Regions from separate parts of the Dorea sp. 210702-DFI.3.125 genome, predicted to be linked through region 1. Evidence: predicted binding sites of a transcription regulator. Region 1 holds the regulator's gene; each other region holds the start of a gene.

Region 1 (6,459 bases):
GTCTCCACCGGAAGAAATTCTTCACCATCTTTACCGACCAGTGTTACTTTATCACCAAATTTTACATCTGGAATATCTGTCACATCGACCATAAACTGGTCCATACAAACTCTTCCGCGGATTGGTGCTTTTTTGCCATGGATCAGTACATAACCTTTGTTAGAAAGACTTCTGGGATATCCATCTCCGTAGCCGACCGGAATGGTCGCAAGAGAAGTCTCTTTTTCTGTCACATAGGTTCCGCCATAGCTGACCGGAGTTCCTTCCGGAACTGTCTTTACATAAGAGACATGACTGATCAGTTCCATGGCCGGTCTTAACGGAACATTCTTTTTTTCTACCTCCTCGGAAGGATACAATCCATAAATGGATATTCCGGCACGTACCAGATCCATATTCGCTTTCTTAATATCAATGATACCGGCACTATTTGAGCAGTGGTAAATCGGAAATGAGACACCTCGCTTTTTAAGTTCATCACGCATATAGTTGTATTTTCCAATCTGAACATCTGTATATGCCTTGTCTGTTTCATCTGCTTTTGCAAAATGTGTGAACATTCCTTCTAATTTAAGTCCCGGCATTTTTGAAATTTCTTCAATTGCATCTACACTGTCTTCATGAATCTGGAAACCAAGTCTTGACATTCCGGTATCCAGCTTAATATGAATATATGCATCTTTTCCCATTTTGACCGCAAGATTCGAAACTCCTTTCGCCATTTCTACTGTGTAAGTGGTCATCCGGACTTCATTTTCAATCATTGCTTCCCACTGATCCGGGAAAATGCATCCAAGCACAAGAATTGGTTTTTTTATTTCATTTTTTCTCAAGACGACAGCTTCGTCCAGTGTTGCAACCGCGTAGCCCCAGATATAGTCTACCGGTTCCAGTAACCGGGCAATCTGGACTGCACCATGTCCGTATCCATCTGTTTTGATAACTGCGATCATCTGTACTCCATCTTTGATATTTGCTTTCATCATCTGGAAATTATAAAAAATTGCATCCAGATCCACTCGTTCACATACTCTGCTGTATTGTTTCATAATCTAGTTTTCCTCCTGTATCGTCATGGCTGTTCCTGCCTTTTGTGCAAGTTCCCTTGCGAGAAGACTGTATGCGCCTTGTTCCTTCTCTATAATCTCACCAGCTCTTCCGTGAATATAAACACCGAGAAGCGCTGCTTCCCATTCAGAAAGTCCCTGTGCGAGATACGATGCGATAATGCCTGCCAGCACATCCCCGGATCCGGCTTTTGCCATAGCCGCACAGCCGGATAGATTTACCGCTACCCGCTCTCTCGGCTTTGCAATGGTTGTTCTGGAATCCTTCAGTACACAGGTAACGTCATATTCTTTAACAAATGTACGAAGTGCTACAATACGATCTTTTTTTACTTCAGCAATCTTCAAACCGCTGATCCGTTCAAATTCTTTCATGTGCGGTGTAAAGATAAAATGTTCACAATCTGCACCACACAGATAATCCATATGTTCAGACAAAATATTAAGTCCGTCTGCATCTATGACACACGGTTTCTTTGTATATGCAATGGTTTCTTTTAAAATCTTCCTTGCAGTCTTCTTTGTTCCAAGTCCGGAACCTATAGCTACGACATCTGCCCAGTCGATCAAGCGATGTAGTTCATTGACATCATATTTTTCATAAGTTGTAATGATCGCTTCCGGGATCTGGCTCTGTAAGATCACGAGATTCTCTTTAGCAGTATAGATCTGCACCAGCCCGGTACCTGTCCTGTAAGCTGCAAGTGCGCCAAGATATGCAGCACCTGACATACCTTTGCTTCCGGTGATCATAAGAAGCTTTCCGTAAGTTCCTTTATTGGAGTCCGCATTTCGTTTCGGAAGAAGTGCTGCATAATCACTGCCCTCCAGTGTACAAACTGTTTCCTCATCTCTTTCCAGTGGAAGTGATACAATTCCGATATCCTCGGATACACAGATTCCTGCATAACTTCTTCCCGGATCAAGTACAAGACCAACTTTCGTCTCCTGAATTGTCACAGTATAGTCTGCACGCACTGCAGTTCCTAATACATTTCCTGTAGTTGCGCAAATTCCGGAAGGAATATCCACGGACATACGGACTGCATCAGACTGATTCACACACTCTATAATCTGTGCATATCTGCCTCCAACCTCCCGGCAAAGTCCAACTCCAAAAATTGCATCGATAATTAAAGTATACGGTTCACTTTCAAATGCTTCTTGCTCAAACCGCTCCTTAAACTGTGCTCCTGTATTTTTCAACTGTTCTATCTGATGGGCAGTCTCTGGTGTGCAGTGATCTCTGTTTCCGACCAGAACTGCTGTTACGTCACACCCTTCCCATGCAAACATTCTGGCAATCGCAAAGCCGTCCCCGCCATTATTTCCAGAACCACAGAGGACACATATTTTATTTAAATTAATTTTCCAGTCTTTAATGTGATCTACACATGCTCTGGCAGCCCGTTCCATAAGTTCCAGGGACGGGATTTTAAGTTCATTTATCGTAAATGAATCTGCCGTTTTCATCTGTTTAGCATCTGGCAAATATCTCATAGTTTTGATTCCTCCTGATAGAAAGAAACGTGCAAAGCCAGGATGCAATCTGAACAAACCTGTCTTTACACGTTATCTCCTTAATTATGTTCTTCCTTGTAGCGGCATATATTATATGACAGCCTCATCAGACTCTCGGATAAATGTACATTCTCAACAATCACACTTTCCGGAAGATTCAGATCTGTATGTGCAAAATTCCATATTCCGTGAACATTGTGATCTGCCAGAAATTTTGCGACTTTGATTGACTCATCCTTTGGAATCGTCAATGCTGCAATATCGATACTGTTCTCATCTACAAATTTCGGAAGCTCGTCCATCATCTGAATTGGAACACCACGAACTTCTTGCCCGTCAAGCTCCGGATTGATATCAAACAATCCTTTTAAGATAAATCCCCGCTTTTCAAATGATGCATAGTTCGCAAGTGCACGCCCCAAATTACCAGCACCAATAATAATAATATTATGATCCTGTTCCAATCCAAGAATTTTTCCGATTTCTGAGTACAGATATTTTACATTATAGCCATACCCCTGTTGCCCGAATCCGCCAAAATTATTAAGATCCTGACGAATCTGGGAAGCTGTTACTTTCATTCTTTTACTAAGCTCATTGGAAGAGATTCGTTCTACTCCCTGCTCGATCAGCTCCCCAAGGTATCTATAATATCTGGGTAATCTACGGATAACTGCCTGTGAAATTCCCCTGTTTTGCATGATCCGCACCTCCTTCCTTCAAAAATTTCTACTCATTATTATAGGCAATCGTTAGTATAATGTCAAACTTTTTAGTTGTTTTTTGTAGTATTTTCGTTATAATAGTATAAGATGATGCCAAAATTATGCGGTCGCAGCGCCGGACGCAGCCCTGCGGCATCTTTATTTCTCAAAATCACAGGATTTTATCAAGGAGGATAGGATGATACTTGCATGTCACAATATCAAAAAAGCCTTTGGAGAGGAAGTAATTGTCTCCGGCGGCTCCTTTCATATAGAAGACCACGAAAAAGCAGCTCTCGTAGGACCGAACGGTGCTGGAAAGACAACACTTCTTAAGATGATCGTTGGTGAGATTCAGGCGGACGGCGGCAATGTTGTTCTGACACGCGGCAAGACGATGGGATATCTGGCACAGCATCAGGATATGAATAATGACCATACGATCTATCAAGAGGTACGCACTGCAAAAGCCGATATTCTCGACATGGAGCGGCAGATTCGTGAGATTGAACAGGAAATGAAGCATTTAAGCGGAGAACGTCTGGAAGAACGTATGAATACATACCAGCGGCTCACAGCAGCATTCGAACGTGAAAATGGATACGCCTGCGAAAGTGAAATCACTGGTGTTTTAAAAGGACTGGGATTTACAGAAGAAGAATTCGCAAAACCGGTTGCAACTTTATCCGGAGGTCAGAAAACCCGTGTTTCTCTCGGAAAACTGCTCCTCACAAAGCCAGATATTCTGCTTTTGGACGAGCCAACCAACCATTTGGATTTAAATTCCATCTCATGGCTGGAAACTTATCTTCTGAATTATCCCGGTGCAGTACTGATTGTCTCTCATGACCGGTATTTCCTGAACCGGGTTGTAACAAAAGTCGTCGAGATTGAACTTGGCAAGCTTACCACTTTCATGGGCAATTATACAGATTACGCCCAAAAAAAAGAAATGCTCCGTGAAGCCAGAATGAAAGAGTATCTGAACCAGCAGCAGGAAATTAAGCATCAGGAAGCGGTCATTGAAAAGCTCCGCTCCTTCAACCGCGAAAAATCCATCAAGCGTGCAGAAAGCCGTGAAAAGATGCTGGATAAGATGACCCCGGTTGAAAAACCGATGGAACTACATACAGATATGCATTTAACACTGGAACCTTCCTGTGTCAGCGGTAATGATGTCTTAAGTGTCGAGCATTTAAGCAAAGCATTTCCACCACAGATTTTATTTGAAGATGTCAGCTTCGAAATCAAGCGTGGGGAACATGTCGCGATCATCGGAGATAATGGAACCGGAAAAACAACAATCCTTAAGATTTTAAATCAGGTACTCAAAGCTGATTCTGGAAGTTTCCGTCTCGGTTCTAATGTAAAGATTGGTTACTACGATCAGGAACACCACGTTCTACACATGGAAAAAACTATTTTCCAGGAGATTTCCGACGACTATCCTAATCTTAATAACACGCAGATCCGTAAAGTGCTGGCAGCATTTTTATTTACCGGAGATGATGTATTTAAACTTATTAGTGACTTAAGCGGTGGCGAACGTGGACGCGTGTCCCTTGCAAAGCTGATGCTTTCTGAAGCGAACTTCCTGATTCTCGATGAGCCGACCAACCATCTGGATATTACATCAAAAGAGATTCTGGAACATGCACTGAATAATTACACAGGAACGGTTCTTTATGTTTCACACGACCGTTACTTTATCAATCAGACTGCAACACGTATCATGGATCTTGTTAATCATACGTTTGTAAATTATATTGGAAATTATGATTATTATCTTGAGAAAAAAGAAGAACTGACAGCCGCATATTCCAATACGTCTCGCTTAGAAAATAATTCCTCTTCTGCAGCTGCTGACTTGGCCTCTGATTCAAAGTTAAGCTGGCAGGAACAAAAAGAAGCTCAGGCAAAAGAACGGAAACGCGCTAATGAATTCAAAAAGACAGAAGAACGGATCGGTGTTCTGGAAGATAGAAGTGCTGAAATTGATATTCTAATGGCGCAGGAGGAAGTTTATACGAATTCAGTAAAATGTCAGGAACTTGCAAAAGAACGTGCAGAAATTGACGCTGAACTTGAAACTTTATATGAAAAATGGGAAGAGCTGGCCGAATAAGCCAGCTCATTTTTCTACTCTTCAAAAACACGTTTGATACTATCATAATGCAGGAAGATTCCTTCGTCAGCCAGAGCCTTGATCTCATCAGCTGTTGCAATCTTATATCCTGCAGTCTCTTCTGTCTGAAGATGCAGGTCTTCTTCTTTAAAATCCTTTTCAAAACGATAGACATCTACAAAATAATTGTCGCCTTCTCCAGGATTTTCTCTGTGATAGGTAAACATATAACCGCCCACACAGCCATTTACATCCAATCCTGTTTCTTCCAGTACCTCACGACGTACCGCTTCCTCGGAGCTTTCACCTGCCTGTGCAGCGCCTCCGGAAACTTCCCACCAGCCTGGTGCCCATGCCTTTGTCAGAACGCGGCGGGTAATCAGATATTTTCCATCTGGACGGCGGATCACACCTAACACTGTCAAGTGATACTCATCCTCTTTCAGGCACCAGTCATTGCGCTTCATTTTTCGCCCGGTCAGCTGTTTGTTTTTATCATAAATATCCCAGTATTCCATGCATTTCAACTCTTTCTATACTAACTTTTCAGCAATCGCTTTAATAAAGTCTTCACTGTTTAACACTGTTGGATTCGGAAGTGTTGTGATAAGAGCCAGATCTTTTGTCATCTTTCCTTCCTCAATTGTATCAATCGTTGCCTTCTCTAATTTATCTGCAAAATCCATCAGCTCCTGATTTTGATCCAGTTCACCACGTTTACGAAGAGCTCCGCTCCATGCAAAGATTGTTGCAACAGAGTTAGTAGAAGTTTCTTCGCCTTTCAAATGCTTGTAATAATGACGCTGTACTGTACCGTGAGCAGCTTCATACTCGTAATATCCTTCCGGTGATACAAGCACGGATGTCATCATGGCAAGAGAACCAAATGCAGAAGAAATCATATCGCTCATAACATCTCCATCATAGTTCTTGCATGCCCAGATGTAGCCTCCTTCAGATTTCATAACACGCGCTACAGCATCATCGATCAATGTGTAGAAATATTCGATACCGGCTTCATCGAATTTCTCTTTATATTCTG
Region 2 (6,459 bases), on a different contig from region 1:
TATCACATATACAAATGCAATTTTGCCACCGAACACACTCATAAGCAGAACCAGTGATCCAAGATCTACCATTGGAGAAGATATAAGAAATGAAAATGTCACTCCAAGTGGCAGTCCTGCACTTGTAAATCCCATAAAAATTGGGATTGAAGAACAGGAGCAGAACGGTGTCACCGTTCCAAGCAATGCCCCGATAATATTCGCCCAGATACCATGAAATCTTCCCATAATCTTCTTACTTCTCTCCGGCGGAAAATAACTCTGAATATAAGAAATCAGGAAAATAAGCACCGCCAGCAGTACAAAAATCTTAATCACATCATAAATAAAAAAATGTAAAAATTCACCGGGAAATCTACTCTCCCCCATTCCTGCCTTTACAAGCAGATTTCCTATGAGATCTTTCAGCCAGTGCATACCTAATATCTGGTTCTGAAAAAAATCCCAGCCTGTCTTAATCGCACCCATAACGTCTCCTTTTAAACATTAGATATTTCTATAAACAATTCATTATATAGAAATATAGAAATATCTCTATGTTTTAGTTTTATAAAAACCGGCACGAACTTTCGTACCGGTTTCGTTCTATTCACACTTTACATCATACATAGAAGTTTGTCAATATATCTTCTTATATATGCTTTATTATTTATTTTAATCAAATTATATATCAAATATTTTTATTGATAATCCATGACATCAATCCACTTCATCAGGAAATCCTTCTCCAGCTCATTGTTCTTCTCAAGCTGTGCTGCTGCAACAATCGGGAACCACTGCTGTACATACTGTTTCGCAGTGTCACTCTTCTTGCAGAACATAGTCAGATACATCTCTGCTGCCACACGGTTCTTCAGTGCGAACTGGAGGTAAGTAAGTGCCGCATCTGCGCTGGCATTCCCCTGGGTAACATGTGCCCAGTCTACAACTGTCAGCTTGCCGTCCTCGCCTACGATGACATTACTTGGATTAAAGTCTCCATGGCATACTTTTGTATGCTTCGGCATGCTCTCCAGACGTACCAGAAGCTCATATCTCTGGGTCGCATCCAGTTCTTTTAACTGATTGATCTGTTTTGCCAGTTTGTCTTTCAGTTTCGTAAGCATCGGAGCCGTCTTTGCGTGGATCTGAAGCTGAAGATCTACGAACTCTGCCATATATTTTTCCAGATTATCCGGATCCTTTTCCATGACTGTTTCCAGAGTCTCGCCTGCCTGACACTCAATAACAAGTGCCCATTTTTCATCGATCTGTGTGACCTCATCAAGCTTTGGAATATCCAGTCCTGCCTCCTCGACTCGAACTGTATTCAGCGCCTCATTAAAAACGGCTGACTTCGGGTGATCTTTTTCAAATATTTTTACAATCTTATCCCCGTCCTTGTAGACTTCCTTATAAGAACGTTTCACAATTAATTCCGGATTCGTAAGTTTCATCACATTTACCTCCTTACCAGCACTTTAAGTATAACTCTTTGATTTCTTTCATGAGTGGATATCTTGGGTTTGCTGCTGTACACTGATCGTTAAATGCCTGCTCCACCATGTCGTCCAGTGTGTCCATGAAATATTTCTCATCAATGCCGTACTCGTGAATGGACTTCTTAATACCGATTTTTTCTTTCAGCTCTTCCAGTTTTGCGATAAAGTTTTCAAATACTTCTGCATCGTCTTTTCCCTGGCAGCCTACAAAGCGGCCGATTTCAGCGTATCTTGCCAGTGCATGTGGATACTGATACTGTGAAAATGTTCCCATTTTTGTCGGTACTTCTGCAGCATTATATCTCATAACTTCTGTCAGGATCACTGCATTTGCAACTCCGTGTGGCAGGTGGTGGAATGCACCAAGTTTATGTGCCATGGAGTGGTTCAGTCCAAGGAATGCATTTGCAAATGCCATTCCTGCCATACAGGATGCGTTTGCCATCTTCTCTCTGGCCTCCGGATCATTTGCACCATTGTCGTATGCTCTCGGCAGATACTCAAATACTGCTTTTGCTGCCTTGAGGGCAAGTCCGTCTGTGTAATCCGTCGCCATAATAGATACATATGCCTCAATTGCATGAGTCATAACATCGATACCAGATGCACTGGTCAGTCCTTTTGGCTGAGTCATCATGTTATCTACATCTACAATTGCCATATTCGGAAGAAGCTCATAATCTGCAATTGGCCATTTTACACCTGTCTCGGCATCTGTAATAATAGCAAATGGTGTCACCTCGGAACCTGTTCCGGAAGAAGTCGGGATTGCTACAAAGTAAGCTTTCTCGCCCATTTTCGGGAAAGTGAATACACGCTTGCGGATATCCATGAAGTCCATGGCCATATCCTCAAAGTCAGCTTCCGGATGCTCATACATTACCCACATAATCTTTGCTGCGTCCATGGCAGATCCACCGCCAAGAGCAATGATCGTATCCGGCTCAAATGCGCGCATCTGATCCACACCTTTTTCAGCACACTGAAGTGTCGGATCCGGTGCCACCTCGAAGAAGCATGTGTGCTGGATTCCAAGCTCATCCAGTTTCTGCTCGATCGGAGCTACGTAACCATTCTTATATAAGAAGCTGTCTGTTACGATAAATGCTTTCTTTTTGTGCAGTACATTTCCAAGTTCATCAAGCGCTACCGGCATGCAGCCTTTCTTAAAGTATACCTTATCCGGAGTCCGAAACCAAAGCATATTTTCTCTCCTCTCTGCAACTGTTTTAATATTGATCAGGTGTTTTACACCTACATTTTCAGATACGGAGTTTCCTCCCCAGGAACCGCAGCCAAGTGTCAGTGACGGTGCCAGTTTGAAGTTGTAGAGATCTCCGATTCCTCCGTGAGAAGATGGTGTGTTGATCAGGATTCGACATGTCTTCATAGCTTCAGCATGTTTTGCAATTTTCTCTGTCTCAGCAGGATGTACATAAAGAGAAGCTGTGTGTCCATATCCTCCATCTGCTACAAGGCGCTCCGCTTTTTCAAGAGCTTCGTCAAATGTCTTCGCACGATACATTCCAAGTACCGGTGATAATTTTTCGTGTGCAAATTCCTCGGAAATGTCCACAGATTCTACTTCACCAATCAGAATCTTTGTATTTTCCGGGACTTCCACACCTGCAAGTTTTGCAATCTCATATGCAGATTTTCCAGGAATCTTATTATTCAATGCTCCATTTATAATAATCGTCTTACGAACCTTATCAAGCTCTTCTCCTTTTTTCAGGAAATAGCAGCCTCTGTATGCAAATTCTTTCTTTACTTCATCGTAAATGCTGTCCAGAACCGTTACGGACTGCTCAGATGCACAGATCATACCGTTGTCAAATGTTTTGGAATGAATGATGGAGTTAACTGCAAGTTTAATATCTGCTGTGTCATCAATAATAACCGGTGTATTTCCGGCTCCAACTCCAAGTGCCGGTTTTCCGGAAGAATAAGCTGCCTTTACCATTCCCGGACCACCTGTTGCAAGGATGATGTCAGATTCTTTCATGACCATATTGGTCAGTTCCAGTGACGGTGCATCGATCCAGCCAATGATTCCTTCCGGTGCTCCGGCTTTCACTGCTGCGTCCAGAACAATCTTTGCTGCTGCAATTGTAGAAGCTTTTGCTGCCGGATGCGGACTGATGATAATTGCATTTCTCGTCTTCAGACAGATCAATGTCTTAAAGATTGCTGTTGAAGTCGGGTTCGTTGTCGGAATAACTGCTGCCACAAGACCGATTGGCTCTGCGATTTTCTTAATTCCGAATGCTTTATCTTCCTCAATCACACCACAAGTCTTTGTGTCTTTGTATGCATTGTAAATATACTCTGCTGCATAGTGATTTTTGATTACTTTATCCTCAACAATACCGCGTCCGGTTTCCTCAACTGCCTGCTTTGCAAGTGGAATACGCATTTTGTTCGCTGCAACTGCTGCCGCATAAAAAATCTTGTCAACCTGCTCCTGTGTATAGGTGGCAAAGATTTTCTGCGCCTCGCGCATCGCCTGCATCTTCGCTTCCAACGCTTCCACATTGTCAACAAATACCGGTACAACATCTTTCTTCTTAGCCATCTGGATTCCCTCCTGTAAATAAAAAGTATGGATTATAGTTTGCTTGATTAGACGTCTTTTATTCTTTACATTCGGTAGTATAAATTATCGTTAATTATTTGTCAATATATAAATGATATTTTTTTAACATTATTGTTTATTTTTTGTCATATCCTGTGATAAATAGAATTGAAACAGGCATTGCGCACAGAAACTGAATATTTTTTGTTGATGCTGCGTCGCTTATTTTGAACTTTCTACGCAAACTCGCCTGATGAACAGGCTCAAACAATGCTCCGAAAGTTCAAGCTATGCTCGCATCAACTACAAAATAATTCAATGTTTCTGTGCGCACCGCCTGTTTTTCAGTTCTATTTCTCCCACTCAGTATGTAAAAAATAAACTGCTTGGAAGCAGGACGGCTTACGCCGAAAGTGCATTATGCAGGCTAAGCGGAAAGCCTGTAACATAGATACTATTTCACTATTTTTCCCCATCGATATATTCTAAAGTAGGCATTAGAAAAACGTGGAAGCTGCCCTCCACGTTCTTTCGTTTATTCCATATTTGTTTCTACTGTTATAATTTTATTCTCTTGATGTACATCGAAAATCAATGGATTCTCTTCTGCCCATTTTGGATCTTCTTTCTGGCGCTTGCACCATTTCTCATATGCTTCCAGAAACCTGTCATGAATCAGATATTCTGCCTCCAGTCTTGCATCGACTGCATCCTGAAACTCGCGATATGTCCCGAGCTGATATCGTTCTCCTTTAAAGCCGATTGTCACTCGATACTTTCCCGCTTTCGTCTTGTACACTCCACGGAAACCACTCGTACTGTCACATCGATTTTTCCGGTGCTTCAGCCATTCAACACAAGTTCCGTTCAATAAATGCAGCCGGTCATGCACGTTTTTTTCACACTCTTTCTTCAGGCATCCACAGCTTTTATAATTACCATATACAAGTCCACTAAGAGAAACATCTACTTCATTTCCGCATTCACACTTACAATGCCAATATACAGAGCCTCTCTTGTCACGTTTTTCTGTTGGATACAAGGCCGTCAGTCTTCCAAATTTCTGTCCACTCAGATCACGAATCACTGACATTTCTTTCTCCTGATAAATACTGCAAGAAAAAATACTGCGACTGCTATTGCTGCTATCGAACACCACAGTATGATATTCTGTGTATCTCCGGTTTTTACAATAGTATTTCCTTTCGCCGGGTTGTCTCCAGTATAAGAATTATGGAAAAATGCCTCTGCACTCTTTGTCCCATCTGGATTTTTTACAACAACTTGCGTATCAAGTCCTCCATTGTCTGCATTTGTCACATATACTGCCACCTTGTAGTTCGTCTCATCATAACTGAATTTATCCTTTTTATCAGATACTTGCTGTTTCAGATTATAATAGTAAACACCGGCATGTTCATAAGCAATTTCGATTACTTTTTTTTCATTATCTTTTAAAGTAAATGTATAAGTTCCTTCTGAAGTTTCCTCCGGCATCGGAGCTTTTGCCTCTTCACAGGTCATTATATATTGAAACTCCCGGTTCAATCCGTCCGGCACTTGATTCTTTATTTCAAATGTCTGGGACACTGGTATTTTTACAACAGTTTTTTGAGAGGCTGCCTCTGCCTTCACCGACAATCCCTGCAACAGAACTGCTATAAGAGCAATCCCTGCAACACATGCAGAAAATCTCCCCCTATTTTTTATATTTTCTGTTCTCCGGTTTCTTACCATTTATCTCCCCTCCCTTCTGTCTTTGTACTGCACGATTATCTACCGCCATACAATTCTTATGTTTCTTTCTGATATATCGAAGAGTAGCTGTAATCTCCAGCCCTATAAGTACACTTTCCAAAAGCACATACCACCAAAATGGAATTTGCTCAAGAAGGTTTCTTGCCGTCCCCTGCTGTTTTTCTGTCTCTCCTTCCGCAAACGTATCTGGATAAGTTTCATCTGAAATCACACCAATCAACACATCTCTGCCATTTGTAGTCTGTGAATTACAAGTAGATAAAGCTATAATCCGTACATTTTCATCTTCCACAGAAATGTTTAAATCCCGGTAATACAATGCCTGTTCCCGTACATATGATAAATACTTCGATTTTTCTGATTGATCTGCAATTCTGACATTGTAAATCATGTTGTCATATGCATCTGCTTTCACAAATGCGAAAAAATGCACACCATGATCCTGACCACTATAATATAGATTTCCATATTCATGTGTATTGAAATACATCTCATCCTCATAGTGACCAAGATCACCGAACATCAACTCTTTTTCCATATGATGTCCATAAATAATATTATTAAAATTGCTAAAATCCGGTGCGTTCATGCAATCCAGAAATAAACTTCCCGACAGTGCATATTCACCCATAACATCTGTATTCA
Region 3 (6,459 bases), on a different contig from region 1:
TGAGTGAATTTTATATTCAGGCTCTGCGAAAATATATCAGCTGGAAGAATGCCGAGGCATTCTTGATATAAAATTTATATACCGGCAAAACGGTGAAATTGACTTTTGACATGTGCATCTATATAATAGGAAACTGAAAATACAAAGGATGAGTAGAGGTGTTACGCATGGTCGGTAAGAATTTTTCGGGAAAGCAGATGTCAGAGGCATTTATAAACAGCGCATTTCTGGCGTTATCAGGAGGTTTTCAGGACGCTTATACATATAATACGAGAAATGAAGTTTTTTCCAACGCACAGACAGGAAACGTAGTATTGATGAGTCAGCATTTTATGACCGGAGACTGGAAGGCCGGAGTACGATATTTGCTGCCTCTTATAGCATTTGTTCTTGGAGTTTTCGTGGCAGATCAGATTCAGATGCGGTATAAATATGCCAGACGGCTTCACTGGAGGCAGGGGATTCTGCTTGCAGAGATCGTCATATTATTTGTCGTAGGATTTATTCCACACAGTCTGAATATGACAGCGACGATTTTTGTGTCCTTTGCCTGTGCGATGCAGGTGCAGACATTCCGGAAGATGGGTGGTTATTCCTATGCAAGTACCATGTGCATCGGTAACTTAAGAAGTGGAACGGCAGCGTTTTCTCATTATCTTCAGGATAGAAAAACAGAGCAGTTAAAGCAGGCCGCTTATTATTTTGGAATTATCTTTTTATTTGCGATCGGAGCAGGACTTGGCGGCAACTTGACAGAACATTTTGGAATCCATATGATCTGGATTTCCTGTATTCTTCTGGGACTCAGCTTTTTATTAATGTTTGAGAATGAGTGATAAAAATGAATATAACAGAGTTAAGATATATCATTGAAATTGCACAGTGTGGTTCGGTGAGCGCGGCATCCAAGCGTTTGTATGTTGCACAGCCGAACATCAGTAAGGCAATCCGGAGTCTGGAAGAGGAATATCAGATCCAGCTCTTCGTGCGGACAGCGAGGGGAATGGTTCCTACCAGGGAAGGGCAGCAGTTTATTGCGCAGGCGAGACGGGTCATTCAGGAAATTGAAGGGTTGAACCGTAAATTCCCGGGAAATAAAAAAGGGACTGATGTAGAGATGAAAATTTCTATACCAAGAGCCAGCTATGCATCTTATGCATTTGGAAAGTATGTAGAGAAGGTGAGAGATGCAGAAGAGCTGAGACTGCATATCCGGGAGTGCAATTCTGTCCAAGCGCTGGACAATCTTACAAAGAAGCATTACAATCTTGCGCTGATCCGGATGGAAGACAAATATGAAGAATATTACTATTCCATTATTCATTTAAGAGGTCTGGAATATGAAAAAATCATGGATTTCCAGTATCGTCTTGTTGTTAATGAGAATGATCCGCTGGCAACGAAAAAACTGAATGGATATGAAGATCTGGAACCTTATATTGAGCTGATACACGGAGATTCCAGACTGCCGAACGGGGAGTATCTGGACATTAAGGAAACGCCGGAGAATCAGAATGCACACAGACGGATTCATGTATATGAGCGTGGCAATCAGTTTATGCTTCTGAAAGATATACCGGGAACCTATATGTGGGTGTCACCGATTCCGGAAGAACTTCTCCGAAGAAATGGACTGGCACAGCGTAAGATAGAATGGCAGCAGCGGCGGATGAAAGATGTTATGGTATATCCGGGCAGAAAGTTTCTGAGTGAAGATGAACGGGAGTTTATCCGGCAGCTGAAGAAAGAAGCAATAGAAGTCTCAAAATAGCGAGGCTTCTTTTTTTGATCTTTAAAGTTACTTGAAACTAATAAATATATGCAAAAGTATATAGCACTCATGCTTTATTGATATTTTCATGGCAATAAAAATTGAGATAAAATAGAAATAGAATAAATTTGATTCATGAGGAGGTTTTTTATGTTAGACGCATCTTATTACGAGAAGACAGATGAGATTATTGCCTGTCACACGCGTGAAGAGCGGTCGCTGATTCCGATTATCCAGGATATTCAGGAGGAATACCGCTATCTTCCACCGGAATTATTAAGTTATGTGGCCGGAAAAATTGGCATTTCAGAAGCAAAGGCTTTCAGCGTTGCAAGTTTTTATGAGAACTTCTCGTTTGAAGCAAAGGGCAAATATGTTATTAAAGTCTGTGATGGTACGGCCTGTCATGTGCGTAAATCAATTCCGATACTGGAAGGATTATATAAAGAGCTGGGGCTTAATAAAGATAAACACACAACAGATGATCAGTTATTTACAGTAGAGACCGTTTCCTGTCTTGGCGCATGCGGACTTGCACCGGCAGTCATGATCAATGACGAGGTGTATGGTAAGATGACACCGGAAAAAATGAGTGAATTAATCAAAAAACTGCGGGAGGAATAACAGATGAAACTGGAAAACAGAACACAACTTACACTCCTGCGTGAACAATGCCAGGAGAAGAGAAATAAAGAAACATGTAAGATACTGGTCTGTGGAGGGACCGGATGTCTTGCAGGTGGTTCTGACAAAATCTTTGACAGATTCAGTGAACTGACAGCGGGTATGGATCATGTTGAGGTCAGAATCGGAGCAGAGATTGCACATGGAGAACATGTCGGCGTTAAGAAAAGTGGATGTCATGGCTTTTGCGAGATGGGTCCGCTTGTCAGAATTGAACCTTATAATTATCTCTACTTAAAAGTAAAGCTGGAAGACTGTGAAGAAATCTTTGAAAAGACAGTCCTCCATGGAGAGCCAGTCACACGTCTGATGTACAAGCAGGATAATGAGGTCTATCAGACTCAGGAAGAAATTCCATTCTATGCAAAACAGACAAGACTTGTTCTGAAAAACTGCGGTCACATTGATGCAGAACATATTGAGGATGCACTGGCAGTAGGTGCATATGAAGCATTTGAAAAAGCTGTATTTGAGATGACGCCGGAGGCCGTAATCAAGACGATTACCCAGTCAAATCTGCGTGGACGTGGAGGCGCTGGTTTCCAGACTGGAAGAAAATGGTCCCAGGTTGCCGGACAGAAAGAAAAGATCCGTTATGTCGTCTGCAATGGTGATGAAGGAGATCCGGGAGCATTCATGGACAGAAGCATCATGGAAGGAGATCCGCACCGCATGATCGAAGGTATGATGATTGCAGCCTATGCGGTACAGGCACAGGAAGGATATATTTATGTCCGTGCGGAATATCCGCTGGCAGTCAGCAGACTTCGCATTGCAATCAGACAGGCAGAAGAGCTTGGAATTCTGGGAGACAATATTTTGGGAACAGGATTTAGCTTCCATTTACATATCAACCGTGGAGCAGGAGCTTTCGTATGTGGTGAGGGCTCAGCCCTGACAGCATCCATTGAAGGTAAGCGTGGAATGCCGCGTGTAAAACCGCCTAGAACCGTTGAAAAGGGATTGTTTGGAAAACCGACGGTTCTGAATAATGTTGAGACTTATGCGAATGTACCGATGATCGTGAAGCATGGAGCTGACTGGTATACAGGAATCGGAACACCGGAAAGTCCGGGAACGAAAGCATTTGCCCTGACGGGAAATGTAAATAATACTGGTCTGATCGAGGTGCCGATGGGTATTACGTTAAGAGAGATCATCTTTGATATTGGCGGCGGAATCCGTGATGGCAAGAAATTTAAAGCTGTTCAGATCGGAGGACCATCAGGAGGATGTCTGACAGAATCACAGCTGGACAGTAAGATGGACTTTGATTCACTGACGAAGATTGGTGCCATGATCGGTTCTGGAGGACTGGTTGTTATGGATGAGAATACCTGTATGGTTGAAGTTGCAAGATTCTTTATGAATTTTACGCAGCGTGAAAGTTGTGGAAAATGTGTACCATGCCGTGAGGGAACGAAGCGTATGCTGGAGATTCTGGAGCGTATCGTTGCCGGAGAAGGAAGAGAAGGGGACATCGAAGAGCTGGAAGAGTTAGCTGATATGATTGAAAACACAGCTCTCTGCGGTCTTGGAAAGAGTGCGCCAAAACCGGTAATCAGCACGATTCAGGCATTCCGGGAAGAATATGAAGAGCATATCCGTGATAAGAAATGCCGTGCCGGTATCTGTGCAAATCTCCGGAATTATAAGATCAATCCGGAAAAATGTAAGGGATGCTCCAAGTGTGCAAGAAATTGTCCGGTTGGTGCCATTACAGGCAAGATTAAATCACCGTATGTGATCGACAGCGCAAAATGTATCAAATGTGGAGCATGTTTAGAGAATTGTTCCTTTGGTGCAGTCTATACAGAATAACCGAGGAGGAAAGAATATGGGATCAATGATGATTGATGGACGGCGTGTGGAATTCACGGATGAACCAAACGTTCTGGCCGTTATCCGCAAAGCCGGAATAGATATACCAACATTATGCTACCATTCTGAATTATCCATTTACGGTGCATGCCGTCTTTGTACTGTAGAAAATGAATGGGGAAAGACGTTTGCTTCCTGTTCAGAAAAACCGAAGGACGGAATGGTCATTTATACGAATACACCAAGACTGATAAAATACAGAAAGCAGATTATAGAATTGCTTTTAGCATCGCACTGCAGAGATTGTACAACCTGTATCAAGAGTGGGGAATGTCATCTCCAGGATCTTGCACACAGGCTGGGAGTGCACGATGTCCGATTTGAGAATACAAAAGAGCCACATCCGATTGATGACAGTTCACCAGCAATTGTACGTGATCCAAATAAATGTATTCTCTGTGGTGACTGTGTGCGTATGTGCGACAATGTACAGGGAGTAAATGCCATTGATTTTGCCTATCGTGGAACAGAAGCAATTGTATCTCCTGCATTTAATAAGCCAATTGCCCAGACAGACTGTGTAAACTGTGGACAGTGCCGTGTTGTCTGTCCGACCGGAGCAATCAGTATCAAGACGAATATTGATGTTGTCTGGGATGCGCTTGCTGATAAAGATACCATTGTAATTGCCCAGATTGCACCGGCTGTACGTGTGGCAGCAGGTGAGGAATTCGGAATTCCAAAGGGTGAGAATGTGATGGGAAAACTGGTCGGAGTTCTTCACAGACTTGGCTTTGATGAGGTCTATGACACAGCATATGGAGCTGATTTGACAGTTATGGAAGAGTCGAAAGAATTTATGGAGAGATTCAACGCAGGAGAAAATCTTCCGTTATTTACCTCATGCTGTCCGGCGTGGGTGAAATTCTGCGAGAACCGTTATCCGGAATTTGTTCCACATCTGTCTAGCTGCCGTTCACCACAGCAGATGTTTGGAGCAGTCGTAAGAGAATACTATAAGAATCCGGAAAATAATGCCGGTAAAAAATTAGTATCTGTATCAATTATGCCATGTACGGCAAAGAAAGAAGAAATTCTTCGTCCAGAATCGAAAACGAATGGCAGACAGGACATAGATTATGTTCTGACAACAACCGAATTGATTTCTATGATTAAGCGGGCAGGAATTATGTTTGACCAGGTTGAAATCGAATCTGCAGATGTACCATTTGGAATTGGTTCCGGAGCCGGAGTGATCTTTGGAGTGACCGGAGGAGTCACAGAAGCTGTTCTTCGTAAGATTACACAGGGACACAAGCGTGCAGATATGGAAGAATTGAAGTCCAGCGGAGTGCGCGGTGATGATGGAATCAAAGAGATTGTCTATGATTATAATGGCAAAGAGATCAAAGCTGCAATCGTAAGCGGCCTTGCAAATGCAGACCAGCTGCTGAAGAAGATTAAGAGCGGAGAGATTCATTATGATTTCGTAGAAGTTATGGCATGCAGACGCGGATGTGTCATGGGTGGCGGACAGCCACTGGATGCAGGTGCACATACGAGAGAAGCACGTATGCAGGGACTGTATAAGGCAGATGTCAATACCCAGATTAAGAAATCAGATGAAAATCCGATGGTACAGTCTTTGTATGAAGGACTTTTGAAAGGTAAAACACATGAACTTCTGCACAGAAATTTTGCAGAAGCAGAAAAAGAAAAAAATAAATAGGAATAATTCAGTAAAACTACAGAAAATCTTAAGAAAAGGAGTGTATAGTGGAGTGTGAAAGAGAGGGTTATTATGGCTTATCACACAACACCATACTTACTCCTTTTTTTGCCGGCAGCACTTCTTTTCTATCAGATCACTCCGGCAAAATGGAGAAGTTATACATTGCTCATATTTAGTTATTTGTTTTTCTGGAGCTTTAGTGAAAAATTAATTATTTATCTGATCGGGACAACATTTCTGACACACCATATCTGTATCTGGATGGATACGATGGACAAGCGCGACAAGAGAAAAAAGAGAGTATTTCAGTTAGGAATTCTTTTGCTTTTGGGAACGATTTTGTGTCTGAAGTATCGAAATTTTTTCTTTGGAAATGTTTCGAAGCTGGCAATGGTGCTTCATATAGACTGGAGCTATCAAGATCAACTGATCTTTTTGCCAATTGGAATTT

What was found. Region 1 encodes Rex, which represses fermentation and respiration genes when NADH is low (regulators of the CRP and FNR family bind a similar motif). Its sites were predicted from a motif close to ATTGTTAANTANTTAACAAT; they were not measured.
Region 2: a site for Rex is predicted at 4,143-4,162, ahead of adhE (bifunctional acetaldehyde-CoA/alcohol dehydrogenase). Genes of this name have one in related genera too.
Region 3: a site for Rex is predicted at 1,848-1,867, ahead of LI164_RS12905 (NAD(P)H-dependent oxidoreductase subunit E). Genes of this name have one in related genera too.

What each region holds. Positions count from the first base shown of each region.
Region 1 covers NZ_JAJCNF010000001.1:68,734-75,192, reverse strand. The annotation lists gene alr (alanine racemase) at 1-1,049, opposite strand, end outside; gene LI164_RS00330 (NAD(P)H-hydrate dehydratase) at 1,053-2,567, opposite strand; gene LI164_RS00325 (redox-sensing transcriptional repressor Rex) at 2,648-3,289, opposite strand; gene LI164_RS00320 (ABC-F family ATP-binding cassette domain-containing protein) at 3,492-5,417, shown strand; gene LI164_RS00315 (NUDIX domain-containing protein) at 5,432-5,935, opposite strand; gene LI164_RS00310 (NADP-dependent isocitrate dehydrogenase) at 5,951-6,459, opposite strand, start outside.
Region 2 covers NZ_JAJCNF010000005.1:66,496-72,954, reverse strand. The annotation lists gene LI164_RS04145 (permease) at 1-468, opposite strand, end outside; gene LI164_RS04140 (aminoglycoside phosphotransferase family protein) at 681-1,436, opposite strand; gene adhE (bifunctional acetaldehyde-CoA/alcohol dehydrogenase) at 1,450-4,056, opposite strand; gene LI164_RS04130 (hypothetical protein) at 4,592-5,149, opposite strand; gene LI164_RS04125 (FctA domain-containing protein) at 5,140-5,793, opposite strand; gene srtB (class B sortase) at 5,756-6,459, opposite strand, start outside.
Region 3 covers NZ_JAJCNF010000030.1:18,784-25,242, reverse strand. The annotation lists gene LI164_RS12920 (LysR family transcriptional regulator) at 1-71, shown strand, start outside; gene LI164_RS12915 (YoaK family protein) at 168-836, shown strand; gene LI164_RS12910 (LysR family transcriptional regulator) at 842-1,771, shown strand; gene LI164_RS12905 (NAD(P)H-dependent oxidoreductase subunit E) at 1,922-2,395, shown strand; gene nuoF (NADH-quinone oxidoreductase subunit NuoF) at 2,399-4,276, shown strand; gene LI164_RS12895 ([FeFe] hydrogenase, group A) at 4,293-6,005, shown strand; gene LI164_RS12890 (MBOAT family protein) at 6,078-6,459, shown strand, end outside.